Regions from separate parts of the Kitasatospora sp. NPDC054939 genome, predicted to be linked through region 2. Evidence: riboswitches for the same ligand, from Rfam matches in the RefSeq annotation. Region 2 holds a riboswitch; the other holds the start of a gene.
What was found. Region 2 has a riboswitch for cobalamin ahead of ACWGB8_RS14805 (cobalamin biosynthesis protein). Riboswitches for the same ligand answer to the same signal wherever they lie in the genome.
Positions count from the first base shown of each region.

Region 1: it holds a riboswitch for cobalamin, as region 2 does, so the genes downstream of both, ACWGB8_RS21755 (peptidase) here and ACWGB8_RS14805 (cobalamin biosynthesis protein) in region 2, are expected to answer to the same signal.

Region 1 is NZ_JBSGXP010000076.1:31,785-39,196, forward strand. It holds gene ACWGB8_RS21730 (ABC transporter ATP-binding protein) at 1-194, opposite strand, end outside; gene ACWGB8_RS21735 (CbiQ family ECF transporter T component) at 191-1,495, opposite strand; gene ACWGB8_RS21740 (hypothetical protein) at 1,499-2,608, opposite strand; gene ACWGB8_RS21745 (hypothetical protein) at 2,605-4,203, opposite strand; gene ACWGB8_RS21750 (flagellar hook-length control protein FliK) at 4,200-4,727, opposite strand; gene ACWGB8_RS21755 (peptidase) at 4,748-5,833, opposite strand; cobalamin riboswitch at 5,936-6,086, opposite strand; gene galE (UDP-glucose 4-epimerase GalE) at 6,312-7,331, opposite strand.
Region 2 is NZ_JBSGXP010000042.1:26,875-34,286, forward strand. It holds gene ACWGB8_RS14795 (alpha/beta hydrolase family protein) at 1-148, opposite strand, end outside; gene ACWGB8_RS14800 (helix-turn-helix domain-containing protein) at 386-1,090, opposite strand; cobalamin riboswitch at 1,370-1,530, shown strand; gene ACWGB8_RS14805 (cobalamin biosynthesis protein) at 1,627-2,604, shown strand; gene ACWGB8_RS14810 (cobyric acid synthase) at 2,601-4,142, shown strand; gene ACWGB8_RS14815 (putative cobaltochelatase) at 4,135-6,264, shown strand; gene cobO (cob(I)yrinic acid a,c-diamide adenosyltransferase) at 6,267-6,863, shown strand; gene ACWGB8_RS14825 (cobyrinate a,c-diamide synthase) at 6,874-7,412, shown strand, end outside.

The sequences.
Region 1 (7,412 bases), on a different contig from region 2:
ACCCGGCCGCGCAGGGTGCCGCCGGTGAAGTGCGGCACCAGGCCGTTGACGGCGCCGAGCAGGGTGGACTTGCCGGCGCCGGTGCGTCCGACCACCAGGCAGAGTTCACCCTCGGGAATGTGCAGGTCGACGTCGCGGAGCACCGGCTCGGCGGCGTCCTCGTACTGGACCTCGACGCGGTCGAAGCGGATCACGGGCGGACCTCGGTGCGGGACGGGCGGCGGGGAGCCGGGGTGCGGGAAGTCGGGCTGCGGGGAGTCGGGGTGCGGGCGCCACGGGGCGGCGGGGTGTCGGCCGACCTGTTGCCGTCCCCCGCCGGGGTGCCCGGCGGCGGGGTGTCGACCGGCGGCGGGGTGTCGACCGGCGGCGGGGCGAGGAAGGCGGCGGCGCCCGCGAGCAGGACGGCGGCCGTCGGCACCGCCGGCAGGGCGGGCCAACTCAGCGGGTGGAGCGACGGGTTGAGCTCGGCGACCGAGTAGCCGACGGAGGCGCAGAGCACCACCGCCGCGGCCACCCCGCAGCCCGCCACCCCCCATTCGGCGGCCAGCCACGGATCGGGCCGGTAGCTGCTGCGGCGCACCCGGCGTCCGCCGAGCAGCAGTCCGGCGCAGCAGAGCGCGGCACCGACCAGCAGCGCGGGGAAGCCCAGCACGGCGGGGGCGGTGCCGTCGAGCAGGCCGTACAGTCCGGCGCAGAGGCCCGCCATGCCGAGCAGCATCAGCGCGCCGGTGGCCCGCCGGGAGCGGCGGGCGGCGGCGGAGGAGCGGTCGGTGCCGCCCGAACGGCCGTACCCGCGCGAGTCCATGGCGGCGGCCAGGTGCAGTGAGCGTTCCAGGGCGTCCGCCAGCACGGGCACCGCAACCGCCCGCCAGACCCGCAGGCGGCCCCGTCGGCCGCGTCCCCCGGCGGCGCCGCCGCGCAGGCGCCGGGCGCGGGCCACCCGCTGGACGCTCTGAACGAGTTGGGGTGCCACGCTGAGCGCGACGGTGACGGCGACGCCGAGTTCGTAGAGGGCCCCGGGGAGGACGCGCAGGGCCCGCTTGGGGTTGGCCAGGGTGTTGGCGGCACCGATGCAGCAGAGCAGGCAGGCCAGCCGCAGTCCGTCGAAGGCAGCGGACAGCACGGCCTCCAGCGACACCGGCCCGCCGATGGCGATGCCCGCGTACCAGTCGGGCATCGGCAGCTGCGGGAGCGAGAACAGCAGGTGGTCGCCGGGGGTGAGGCCGGTGCCGAAGACGCACCTGAAGACCACCCGGATCGCCACCACGGTCAGCGCCAGCCACAGGTAGTACCGGAAGCCGCGGGCCCAGGGCGCCTCGGTGCGACGGGCGCCGACGACGACCCCGAGGACGGCGAGCACCAGCAGCAGGAGCAGCGGGTTGGTGGTGCGGCCGGCGGCGGTGGCGAGGGCGAGCGCCCAGATCCACCACGCGACGGGGTGGAGCGGACGCGGCACCCGGTGGCCGGCTCGCGGGCCGGACGGCAGGACGGGCACCGGTCAGTCCGCCCGTCGCCGGCGCCGCCGGGCCGTGATCACGGCGGCGGTACCGAGGGCGAGGACCAGTGCGGCACCGACCGCGGCCGGGCCGATCGAGCCGCTGTCGTGCGGGGCGTCGGCCACCGGAGCGGCGTCGACGACCCCGCCGGTCGGCGCAGCCCCGCCGGGCGCCCCGGTGGTGCTCGGGGCGGCGGAGGGCGCGGCGTCCGTGGGCGCGACGGTCGGTTCGGCGGTCGGTACGGCGGTCGGCTCGGCCTCCGCGCCCGGTGCACCGGCGGCGGGCTCGGCCGGGTCGCCCGGCTCGGTCGCGGCGGACGGTGCGCCCGGTCCGCCCGGTGTGCCGGGCGTGCTGCGGCCGGGGGCGGCGGGCGCCGGTTTCGGGGCTGTGGGGCGGCCCGGGGCGGGTCCGTTGCCCGTCCCGCCGCTGCCGGCCGTCCCGCCGGTCGTGCCACCGGTGCCACTGCTGCCGCCGCCGGTCGCACCGCCCGGGTCGGGAGCGGGCGGCGGCGACGGCGCGGTGGTGTCCGAACCGGAGCCCGCGGGCTGGGCGTTGAGCGCGCGGACGGCGTCCGGCGAGTGGCGGGGGCGGCCCTCGGTACCCGCCACGTCGGTGGCACCGAAGACCCACAGGTCGACGCTGCCCGGCTTCGGCCGGTGGCTCATCGCGCCGAGCCGGCTGTACGTCCAGTCGTGCTGCCCGGGGTCGGCGTGCCAGTACGACCAGTAGGCGGTGGCGGGCGGCGTCCGCACGCACCGCTCCTGCTCGGGCGGCGGGAACTGCTTGCCGCCCTGGAAGCCGGCGTAGCCGATCCGGCAGACGAAACCGGGGCCGTCGTGGCTGGTGCCGGCGGTCTTCCAACCGCCCTGGTTGAGCAGGGCGTGACCGGTGGTCGGCGTGCTCCCGCAGGCCCGCAGCAGCGGACCGCCCCACGGACCGAAGTCGACCGCGAGCACCACGCCGGAGGTGGTGGTGCACTCCCCGATCGGCAGCGGTTCGGCGCCGGCCGGACGGACCGGCCCCAGCAGGACGGCCACGACGGCGGCGAACACGACCGCCGCCACCGCCGCGGGCCGCACCCGGGTCGCGGGAGCCGCGGCGCGGCGGCTCACCGGTGCCGTCCGGTCGGGGTCTCGGTGCGGCGGGCCCGGCGGCTGCGGTCGGCGACCGCGACCGCGCCGCCGCCGGCCAGCAGCAGGGCCAGCGCGATCAGGGCCAGCCGTTCGGCCTCGGCACCGGTGGCGGCCAGGCCGGAGCCACCGCCGACCCGGCCCGAGTCGGCCACGACCGCGACGGCGCCGTCGGCCGCGTTCCCGGCGTTGCCGCCGTTGCCGCCGGTCACGCCGGGGGGCGGTGTGGTGGTGCCCGCCGGGGACGGCGGCGAGCCGGTGCCCGGGGCGCCCGGTGAGGCCGTCCCGGTCGGTGAGGCGCTCCCGGTACCGGTCGGGGTGGCCGTGGGCGAGGCGGACCCGGTCGGCGAGGCGGTCACCGTGGCGGTCGGCGACGGCGAAGCCGTGGGCGAGGCCGAACCCGTGGGTGAAGCGGACCCCGTCGGCGAGGCGGACCCCGTGGGTGAAGCGGACCCCGTGGGTGAAGCGGACCCCGTCGGCGAGGGCTGCCCCCCGTCGACCGGGCGGCTCAGGGTGCCGAACGGCGTCCCCACCGCGCCGCCGAGCGCCTGGGTCGACGCCCGGACGTCCGAGCCGGGCTGGCTGCCCGCCGCGACGTCGAAGCCGCCGTCCGCGTTCTGCAGGCCGGCCAGGAAGGCGCGGGCGCGGCCGATCCGCTCGACGTGCTCGCCGCCGCGCAGGCCGAGGCCCTGGATGGCGAGCGCGGCGGAGTTGACCGACTCGCCGGACGCGCCGGGGAAGCCGCCGCCGGGGAGCTGGCGTCCGGCGATCCAGGCCACCGCCCGGTCGACGGCCGCACGGGCGGCCGGGTCGTCCGGGAGCAGGGCCAGCGCCATGGCGGCCATCGCGGTGCTGTCGACGTCGGAGTCGCCGGTGTCCGGGATGAGGCTGGGCCAGGAGCCGTCGGCGTGCTGGAGGCCCTTCAGCCGGGCCACCGGCGCGGCCGCCGCGGCGCTGTCGCCGGCCCGCACCTGGGCCATGACGCCCAGCGCCTGCGCGAACACCGAGTTCCCGTAGGCGTAGGTGCCGGCCTCCGCGCAGCCCGTCGCCTCGTCGGCGGCCCGGCAGATCGAGGCGGCGAGGGCGGCGATGAGGTCCTGGCCGCCGAAGCGGCGCGGGTCGCGGCCCACCACCTGGGCGAACAGGGCTTCCTTGCCGAGGGTGCCGCCCGCTGCGTCGGGGGTGCCGATGCCGGTCCAGTCGTTGACGGTGCGTTCGGCGCCGTCCTTGCCGGGGGCGTCGAGGAAGTCGGCGATCCGGCGCAGCGCGGCGTCGTCGGTGCCGGTGGCGGCGAGGGCGAAGGCGGCGTCGATGGTGAGGCCGTAGTCGGCGAAGCCGGAGCCCGGGAAGGCTTCGTAGTAGTGGCCGCCGAGCAGCCGGGCCCGGTCGGTGAGGTAGGCGCTGCCGCGGGCGAGGTCGGGGGTGCGGCCGTCGGCGGCGGCGCCGGCCGCGCGGTGGCCGGCGGCCCCGGCGGTGCCGGCGAGGGCGAGGCCGCCGACCGCCATCGTGCAGGCGACGGCTGCGGCGAGGGCGGTGGAGCGGCGGGTCGCGCGGGCCGGGCGGTGGTGGACGGTCACCGGACGACTCCCCTGTCGGCCGGTCCGGAGCGCGGTGCAGCCGACGGCGCCGCCGGGGTGCCGGGCTGCGCGCCCGCGCCGAAGGACCAGCCCTCGACCTCGCCCTGCACCGGGTTGTAGCTGCCCGCGCCCAGCGTGCTGTACGTCCAGGCGCCGCCGGACTGCGCGTGCCAGTACGACCAGTAGGCGCTGCCGGTGGGGTTGGTGCAGGTGGTCGGCAGCGCGTTGATCCGGCACACGAAGCCGGGGAAGCGCGGGTGGAAGCTGTAGGTGAAGCCCGCGCCGGTGAGGGCGGCGAGGCCGCTGGCCGGGTCGCCGGGGGCGCAGCCGGTCTGGACGCCGCCGCCGACGGCGGTGAGGTCGACCACCACGGTGACCCCGGTCCCGGGGGTGCAGGCCGCGGCCCGGGCGGCGGGGGCGTTGGCGGTGGAGACGCCGAGCAGGCCGGCGGTCAGCGCCGCGGCGGCGGCGATCGCGCCGAAGGTGCGGCGGGCCGGGCGGACGGGCGTCGCGGTGTCGTTCATCCTCGTACTCCTTCGGGTGGTCAGGAGGCCCGGCAGGCCAGGGTCGGGGCGGACGGGCGGGCGCCGTGCGCGCTCAGCGTGGCGAGGTCGGCGCCGGAGAGGCCGAGCACCGCCTGCGCGGTGGCGCGGGTACCGGTCGCCGGGTTGAAGCCGCTCGCGTCGAAGGCGACGGCGCCGCGGACGGCCGGGTCGGCCGAGCAGCCCTGCTGGAGCTTGACCAGGCTGCTCCAGCCCTTCAGCCCGGCGGCGAACCGGCCGCGGGAGAGCAGGGCGGCGGTGGCCAGGCCGGTGCTGTTCGCGTTGCTGGTGGTGGCCCCGGCGGCGGCGAACCCGCCGTCGGCGTTCTGGTGGGCGGCCAGCCAGTCCAGCCCGGCCCGCGCCTTCGCCGTGCGGCCGGTGGCGTCCAGGGCCTGCACGGCGAGGGCGGTCGCGTCGGTGTCGCTGGTGCAGACGGACTGGCCGAAGGCGATCGGGTAGCCGCCGTCGGCGCACTGGGCGGCCGCGAGGAAGTCGACCGCGGCGGCCGGGGCGCCGCCCGGGGCGCGCTGGAGGGCGATCAGCGCCAGCGACTGGCCGAAGGAGTTGCTGTAGTCGCCCCACTGGGAGCGGTCGGAGAAGCGGCCGGTCGGGCTCTGCAGCGAGCGCAGCCGGGCGGGCAGGTCCACGCCGCCGAAGTCCGCCGGGTCGGCGCCCCGCACCTCGGCGGCGAGCAGCAGTTTGGCGGTGGCGCCGGCGTAGGCCTCGGTGGTGCCGTCGCCGAGGTAGCCGGTGAGGTTCGCGGGCTCGGCGAGCCAGGCGGTGGCCCTGGCGGCGGCCTGGTCGGAGGTCCGGGTGGCGGCGAAGGCGAGCACGGCGTCGACGGTGAGGCCCTGGTCGGGGTAGGCGACGCCGTCGAAGACCGCCTCGAAGTGGTTGCCGTCGACGAGTTGGCGGGCCAGCCAGCCGGCCGCGGCCGCGTCGGGGCGGAAGGTCGCCGCGGAGGCGGCGGAGTCGGGGGCGGTCGCGGGGGTGGGCGCCGCCGCGGCCGGGCCGGCGGCGGGGAGCAGCACGGCCAGGGCGAGGGCGGGTATCGAGAGGAGGCCGAGGGTCCGGTGGCGGACGGGCATGGGATGCCTTTCCGGGCCTGGCGCGCGGGCCCGCGGGGCGTGGGCGGGCACCGGCCCGGACAGCCCTGCGGGGCTCCGACCCGCAGACCACGACGGGAGGAGGGAACGACACCTCCGCCGACGGGTACTCGGGCTCGCCGCCGACGGCCGTCGGCTGCCTACCGTTGCGGGTCAGCGCCGGATTCGGACCGGCTTCCCCCTTCGGCGGAGTCAAGCAATGACGGCTCATCATGTCGGCGCCGCTGTCGCGGGGTCAAGGCGTCGCACGTCACATCCGGGGTGGTCACGGGAGCGCCGGTCCTCCCGCTTCGGCGGGCCCGGTCGGCATCCGAACCCGCTTCGGCGGGCCCGGTCGGCATCCGAACCCGCTTCGGCGGGCCCGGTCGGCATCCGAACCGGGCGAACCCCGCTCCCCGGGACGCGCAGCGGCCGGCGGCCCCGCCCGTGAAGGGGGTGCCGCCGGCCGCGCGGGACGGGGTCAGCCCTGGCCGGCCAGGTGCTCGGCCCACTTGGCGCGCCAGGCCAGCGCGTCGGTGACGCCCTGGGCGATGCTGCGGTTCGCGGTCCAGCCGAGCAGGTCGCGGGCGGTGTCGACGGCGGTGTAGCAGCCGATGACGTCGCCCGGTCGCGGGTCGGCCTCGCGGACGTCCAGCTCGACACCGACCGCCTGTTCGAAGGCGGTGACGAGCTCGCGGACGGTGGTGCCCTCGCCGGTACCGATGTTGATCACCCGGTAGCGGTCGCCGGCCGAGGGCTTGATCACCTCGTCGAAGCGGGTGAGCGCGGCCACGTGGGCCTCCGCCAGGTCCTGGACGTGGATGTAGTCGCGGATGCCGGAGCCGTCGCGGGTCGCCCAGTCCACGCCGGTGACGGTGAACGGCGTCCGCTCGGTGTACGCCTCGATCAGCTTGCCGAGGGCGTGCGTCGGGTTGAGGTTCTGCAGGCCGGTGCGCAGCTGCGGGTCGGCGCCGATCGGGTTGAAGTAGCGCAGGGCGATCACCCGCAGCTCCTCGGCGCCCTCGCCGCGCGTCCAGTCCTGGAGCACCTGCTCCATCATCTGCTTGGTGCGCGCGTACGGGCTGTTGGCGTCGACCGGGCAGGTCTCGTCGACCCGGGCGTCCGGGGTGGGCGCGTAGATCGAGGCGGAGCTGCTGAAGACGACCCGGGTGCAGCCGTTGCGCTGGAGGGAGTCGAGCAGGTCGACGGTCTTGCCGACGTTCTCGCGGTAGTAGTGGAGCGGGCGGGCGACCGACTCCGGGACGACGATCTTGGCCGCGCAGTGCACCACCGCGTCGATGTCCGGATGGTCGGCGAAGATCCGGTCGACCAGCGCGCCGTCGGCGATGTCGCCCCGGTAGAAGACCCGGTCCTCGACGAACTCGGCGCGCCCCTTGGACAGGTCGTCGAGGACGACCGGCGTGATGCCCCGGTCGAGCAGTGCCGAGGCGACGGTGCTGCCGATGTAGCCGGCGCCGCCGGTGATCAGGACCTTCTGCATGGAGTTGCTCGCTCTCGCTCGGCCGGTCGCCCCGGTGGCGTCCGATGGGAGTGGGGACGACGATTCGGACCCGATGGTTCC
Region 2 (7,412 bases):
ACTTCACCACCGTGGGCCCGGTCGGCGCGGCCGGTCCGCCGGCGCCCGGGCGCACCAGCCGGTCGGAGGCCCGACGGCCGATCACCAGCACGGCCGCGCCGGTGCCGACGACGGCTGCCGCCACGGCGGCTGCGGTTCCCCAACGCATATCGCTCCCCGCTCTGTTGATCGCGGATCGGGCGGACCGGGCTGCGTCCGCCGGACTGGGCACTGCCCGACCAGTCCACGCGCGGACGCCCGGGGCGGCCACCGGACAGAGCCGTCCGGGGCACCCGCGGGACGCGGCACGACGAGGGGAAGCAGCGCGGGGCGCGGCGCGGCAGCGGAGAGCGGCAGGGAAGAGGGGCAGCGGAGAACGGCGGGGACCGCAGCGGGGAGCGGGGCCTCAGACCGGGATGTCGGTGCGGTGCTGCGCCAGCAGCTGCCAGAAGCGGTCCAGCGGCGGGACGGGCTCCGCCCGGGTGGGCGAGGCGGCCGCGGAGCCCCAGCCGCCGGTCCAGTGCGAGGTGGCCTGGTGCTCGTTCTGCAGGGCCGTCAGCACGGCGCCCAGCGCGGTGTCGTCCACCGGGACGATCCGGCCGACCGGTCGCAGCTGCGCCTGCCAGCGGCCGTCCACGCAGGCCCGCAGCCGCCGCTCCAGCTCCTCGCGGCGGCCGGTCACCGCGACGAGTTCGCGCAGGGTCAGTCCGAGGACGTGCGCGAGCTCGTAGGTCTGCTCCTCGTCGCCGTCCCAGCGTCCGCCGGCCTCGGCCTCGCGGTACACCCGCTCGGGGATGCCGATGCGGCGGGCCGCGCCCTCCGCGCTGAGCTCGCGGGCGACCCGGAAGTCGCGCAGCGAGGCGGGCCGCACGCCCATCAGCTGGGCGGGCGGGCACCACAGGGCGCGGGCGAGGGCGATGAACTCCTCCTCGGTGGGGCGCAGCTCGCCGCTCTCCCAGCCGAGGACGTGCGCGGGCAGCAGCCGGACGCCGTGGGCGGCCATGCCCTCGGCGACCTGGTCGGGGGTCAGGCCGAGGCCGGCGCGGTGCGCCCGGGCGGCTGCGGGCGAGAAGGGAACCGGGGGCGGGGCGGCCGGCTGTCTGCGTCGCATGGCCCCGACGGTAGGTGGCTACCCGGGAGGACCCCACCCGCCGAACGCACGAAGCGCGGACGGGTCCGCCTGCGGGGCACTGGACGATCGCACAGCCTGTCATGCCCCTGCGCGGACCATGATCGGAGACAGCTACGGGGCAGTCGGCCTGCGGAGCCGCGCACCGCACGCCCGCCCTCCGCGCGCACGGCCGGTGCACCGGGGGCGCACCGGGGACGTGACCGGGTGTGACCAAACCCTCCGTGGCCTTGGTTGACTCCCGGTTCGGGCCCGTGATGGGATCCTTCAGCCATCACGGAGGCATGCAGAGGAAGCCGGTGCGAGTCCGGCGCGGTCCCGCCACTGTCACCGGGGAGCACGTCCGGAACACGCCACGGCGCGCCGTCAGAAGCCGCTGGAAGGCCCGGATGCGCGTCCGACCCGGGAGCCAGGAGACTCTCGCCCCCGGTACGTCGATCCAGGGCGCGGACCCTGAGTGAGGACACGCACGCGATGCAGGCTGCCCCGCCCCGTCGAGCCCCCGGTTGCCCGCCGCCGTGCGCCCGCTGACCCGCGCCGCCGCCTTCGCGCTGGGCGCCGTCGCGGGCCACCTCGCCGACGCCCGCTTCGCCGACCCGCGCCGCGGCCACCCGGTGGCCGTCTTCGGCAGTGCGGCCGACCGGCTGGAACGGCGGCTCTGGCGCGACGACCGACTGACCGGTGCGGCGTACACGGCGCTCTGCGTGGGCACCGTCGCGGCCGGGGCGGTGGCCGTCGAACGCGCGGTCGGCCGGCGCCCGCTGGGCCGGGCCGCACTGGCCGCCGCGGCGACCTGGACGGTGCTCGGCGGCACCTCGCTGACCCGGGAGGCCCGGACGATCGGCCGGTCCCTGGCGGCGGGCGACCTGGCGGCGGCCCGGGAGCGGCTGCCGCACCTGTGCGGGCGCGATCCGAGTGCGCTGGACGAGCAGCAGGTGGCCCGGGCGGTGGTCGAGTCGGTCGCCGAGAACACCGCCGACGCCGTCGTGAACGCCCTGGTCTGGGGCGCGCTCGCGGGCACCCCGGGGCTGTTGGCCTTCCGCGCCGTCAACACGCTGGACGCGATGGTGGGCCACCGCTCGCCCCGCCACCTCCGGTTCGGCTGGGCCTCGGCGCGGCTGGACGACGTGGCGGGCTGGCCGGGCGCCCGGCTGACCGCCCTGCTGACGGTCGCCGCCGCGCCCGAGCCCCGGACGGCCTGGCGGGTCTGGCGCCGTGACGGTTCGGCCCACCCCAGCCCGAACGCGGGCCAGGCCGAGTCGGCGTTCGCCGGGGCGGTCGGGGTGCGGCTGGGCGGCACCCTGGCGTACGGCACAAGGGTGGAGCACCGGCCGGTGCTGGGCGCGGAGCTGCGTCCGGTCGCGGTGGACGACATCGAGCGGGCCTGCCGGCTGTCACGCCGGGTGGGGCTGCTCGCGCTGGGTACGACGGTCGTCGGGCACGTACTGGTCCGGACGGCCCTGGGCAGGACGAAGAAGAAGAAGGGGAGCGCATGAGCGGGGCGCTGCTGGTCGCCGGGACGACCTCGGACGCCGGGAAGAGCGTGGTCACCGCGGGCATCTGCCGCTGGTTGGCCCGGCAGGGCGTCTCGGTGGCGCCCTTCAAGGCGCAGAACATGTCGCTGAACTCCTTCGTCACCGCGGACGGCGCCGAGATCGGCCGCGCGCAGGCGATGCAGGCGCAGGCGGCGCAGGTGGCGCCCGAGGCGGCGATGAACCCGGTGCTGCTGAAGCCGGGCGCCGACGGCCGCAGCCAGGTGGTGCTGCTCGGCCGGCCGGTCGCCGAGGTCGGGGCGCTGGACTACCGCGAGCGCAAGCCCGTCCTGCTGGAACGGGCGCTGGAGTGCCTGGCCGACCTGCGCCGCCGCTTCGACGTGGTGGTGTGCGAGGGCGCGGGCTCGCCCGCCGAGATCAACCTGCGCGACCGGGACATCGCCAACATGGGCCTGGCCACCGCCGCCGGGCTGCCGGTCGTGGTGGTCGGCGACATCGACCGCGGCGGGGTGTTCGCCGCGATGTACGGGACGCTGGCGCTGCTGTCGGCGGAGGACCAGCGGCACGTGGCCGGCTGGTTCGTCAACAAGTTCCGCGGCGACGCCCGGCTGCTCGCCCCCGGCCTGGACATGCTGCACCGGCTGACCGGGCGTCCGGTGCTGGGCACCCTGCCGATGCTGCCGAACCTGTGGCTGGACGCCGAGGACTCGCTCGACCTGTCCACCGTGGTGGACCGCACGGACGGCCGGGGCCCGCTCGGCGCGGACGTGCTGCGGGTGGCCGTGGTGCGCTTCCCCCGGCTGTCCAACTTCACCGACGTGGACGCGCTCGCCCAGGAGCCGGGCGTCCTGGTCCGCTGGGCGACCCGGCCGGAGGAGCTGGCCGACGCCGACCTCGTGGTGCTGCCCGGCACCCGGGCCACCGTGGCGGACCTCGCCTGGCTGCGCGCCCGCGGACTGGAGCCGGCCCTGCGGGCGCGCGCCGCGGCCGGGCTGCCGGTGCTGGGCGTCTGCGGCGGCTACCAGATGCTGTCCCACGAGATCGTCGACGACGTGGAGTCGAAGGCGGGCGCCGTGCCGGGCCTCGGGCTGCTGCCGACCCGGGTGCGGTTCGGCGCCGAGAAGGTGCTCGCCCGGCCGGTCGGCACGGCGTACGGGCACCGGGTCGAGGGCTACGAGATCCACCACGGCGTGGTGGCGGTGGAGGGCGGCGAGGCGTTCGTCTCCGACGAGCACGGGCGCGGCCTGGAGGGCTGCCGGGCGGGGTCCGTCCGGGGCACCACCTGGCACGGCGTCCTGGAGAACGACGGGTTCCGCCGGGAGCTGCTGCGCGAGGTCGCGCGGGAGGCCGGGCGGGCGTTCGTCCCGGCGCCGGACACCTCCTTCGCCGAGGCGCGCGAGGCCCGGCTCGACCGGCTCGGCGACCTGATCGCCGAGCACGCGGACACCGACGCACTGTGGAAGCTGATCGAGGGCGGGGTGCCGGCGGCTGGAGCGCTGCCGTTTCTGCCGCCCGGGGCCCCCTTGGAGAATCATGAGTGACGTCCGCTACCCGTTCACCGCGATCGTCGGCATGGCCGACCTGCGGCTCGGGCTGCTGCTGAACGCCGTCTCCCCGGCCGTCGGCGGCGTCCTGGTGCGCGGCGAGAAGGGCACCGCCAAGTCGACCATGGTGCGGGCGCTGGCCGGGCTGCTGCCGTCCATCGCCACCGTCGACGGCTGCCGCTTCGCCTGCGACCCGGCCGCCCCGGACCCGCAGTGCCCCGACGGCGAGCACCCGGGCGCCGCCGGCGAGCACCGCCCGGCCCACCTGGTCGAACTGCCGGTCGGCGTCTCCGAGGACCGCATCGTCGGCTCGCTGGACCTCGAACGGGCGCTCGCCGAGGGCGTCAAGGCGTACGAGCCGGGCCTGCTGGCGAAGGCGCACCGCGGCGTCCTCTACATCGACGAGGTCAACCTGCTGCAGGACCACGTGGTGGACCTGCTGCTCGACGCCGCCGCGATGGGCCGCTCCTACGTGGAGCGCGAGGGCGTCTCGGTGCGGCACGCGGCCCGCTTCCTGCTGGTCGGCACGATGAACCCGGAGGAGGGCGAGCTGCGCCCGCAGTTGCTCGACCGCTTCGGGCTGACCGTGGAGATCGCCGCCACCCGGGAGCCGGTCGAGCGGGCCGAGGTGGTCCGCCGCCGGCTCGCCTACGACGCCGATCCGGCCGGCTTCGCCGCGCGCTTCGGCGCCGACGAGCGGCAGCTCGCCGAGCGGATCACCGCCGCCCGCGCGCTGCTGCCGGAGGTCGAGCTGACCGACCCGGCGCTGCGCCGGATCACCGCCGTCTGCGCGGCCTTCGAGGTGGACGGGCTGCGCGCCGACATCGTGATGGCCCGGACGGCGGTCGCCCTGGCCGCCTGGGCGGGGCGCACCGAGGTGCTGGAGGAGGACGTCCGCAAGGCCGCCCAGCTGGCCCTGCCGCACCGCCGTCGGCGCAACCCCTTCGACGCGCCCGGGCTGGACGAGGAGCTCCTCGACCGGACCCTGGCAGAGCAGGCCGAGGCGGAGCGGGCCGAGGCGGAGCAGGAGCCCGGTCCCGGGCCTGAGGACGACGACCCGGAGCCCGGCGGCGACGGCCCCGACGACGGCCCCGACGGCGGCCCGGACGGCCCCGACGGCGGCGGCGCCCCCGATCCGGCCGACGGACCGGCCGGCCCCGACGGCTCCGCCGCGGCCGACGGACCCGCTGCCGAGGCCCCCGCCGCCGAACCCGACGGGCCCGCCCCCGAACTACCCGTCCCGGCCCGCCCGCCGGGCCCGGCCCGCGAGTCGGCGCCGGTCGCGGCCGGCGACCCGTACCGGACGAAGCTGCTCAAGGTGCCCGGCACCGGCCGCGGCGCGCAGGGCCGGCGCTCCCCCGCCGAGACCGACGGCGGGCACACCGTCCGGGCCCGCCGCCCGCAGGGCCGGCTGACCCGCCTGCACCTGCCCGCCACCCTGCAGGCCGCCGCGCCGCACCAGGCGGCCCGCGGGCGCAGCGGCCGGGCGCTGGAGCTGCGCTCCGACGACTTCCGCGAACAGGTCCGCCGGGGACGCGAGTCCAACCTGGTGCTGTTCGTGGTGGACGCCTCCGGGTCGATGGCGGCCCGGCAGCGGATGAGCGCGGTCAAGGGCGCGGTGCTGTCCCTGCTGATGGACGCCTACCAGCGGCGCGACAAGGTCGGGCTGGTCACCTTCCGGGGCGGGGGCGCCGAGCTGGCGCTGCCGCCGACCTCCTCGGTGGAGGTGGGGGCGGCCCGGCTGGAGTCGCTGCCGACCGGCGGCCGGACCCCGCTGGCGGCCGGGCTGCTGCGCGCCCACGAGGTGCTGCGGGTGGAGCGGATGCGCGATCCGCACCGCCGTCCGCTGCTGGTCGTGGTGACCGACGGCCGGGCGACCGGCGCGCGGGACGCGGTGGCGCAGGCCGACCGGGCGGCCGGGCTGCTCGCCGCGCAGGGCGTGGCGGGCGTGGTGCTGGACTGCGAGGCGGGCCCGGTGCGGCTGGGCCTGGCCCGCCGGCTGGCGGCCCGGCTCGGCTCCCCCGCCGTCACCCTGGACGAGCTGCGCGCCGAGGGCGTGGCAGCGCTGGTCCGCGAGACTCGTTCCTCCTCGTCCCCGACCGCACGAAAGGCGGCCTGACCATGCCCAAGGGTGTCCCCGAGAACGTCCCCGCCGACGGCCTGACGACCCGTCAGCGCCGTACCCAGCCGATCACCGCCGTGCACACCGGACCGGGCAAGGGCAAGTCCACCGCCGCGTTCGGGATGGCGCTGCGGGCCTGGAACCAGGGCTGGCCGGTCGGGGTGTTCCAGTTCGTCAAGTCCGCCAAGTGGAAGGTCGGCGAGGAGAACGCGCTGCGCGTGCTCGGCGCCTCCGGCGAGGGCGGCACGGTCGCCTGGCACAAGATGGGCGAGGGCTGGTCGTGGGTCCAGCGCGACATCGAGTCCAGCGAGGAGGCCGCCAAGGAGGGCTGGGAGCAGGTCAAGCGCGACCTGGCCGCCGAGACCTACCGCTTCTACGTGCTCGACGAGTTCACCTACCCCCTGCACTGGGGCTGGATCGACGTGGACGAGGTGCTCGCGGTGCTCAAGGACCGCCCGGGCAACCAGCACGTGGTCGTCACCGGCCGCTACGCGCCCGAGGCGCTGACCGAATTCGCCGACCTGGTCACCGAGATGACCAAGGTCAAGCACCCCATGGACGCCGGCCGCAAGGGCCAGCGCGGCATCGAATGGTGAACCCCCGCACGTGAACATCCCCCGTCTCGTCATCGCCGCGCCGTCCTCCGGCGCGGGCAAGACCACCGTCGCCACCGGCCTGATCGCGGCGCTCGCCGCCCGCGGTCTGGCGGTGTCCCCGCACAAGGTCGGCCCGGACTACATCGACCCCGGCTACCACGGGCTGGCCGCCGGCCGGCCGGGCCGCAACCTGGACGCCTTCATGTGCGGCCCGGAGCGGATCGCACCGCTGTTCCTGCACGGCGCGGCCGGTGCGGACGTGGCGGTGGTCGAGGGCGTGATGGGGCTGTTCGACGGGGCCTCCGGGCGGGGCGAGCTGGCGTCCACGGCGCACGTCGCCAAACTGCTGCGCGCCCCCGTGGTGCTGGTGGTGGACGCCTCCTCGCAGTCCCGCTCGGTGGCCGCGCTGGTGCACGGCTTCGCCTCCTGGGACCCGCAGGTGCGGCTGGCCGGGGTGATCCTCAACCGGGTCGCCTCCGACCGGCACGAGCAGCTGCTGCGGGAGGCCCTGGAGGAGGGCTCGGGGGTGCCCGTGCTGGGGTCGGTGCG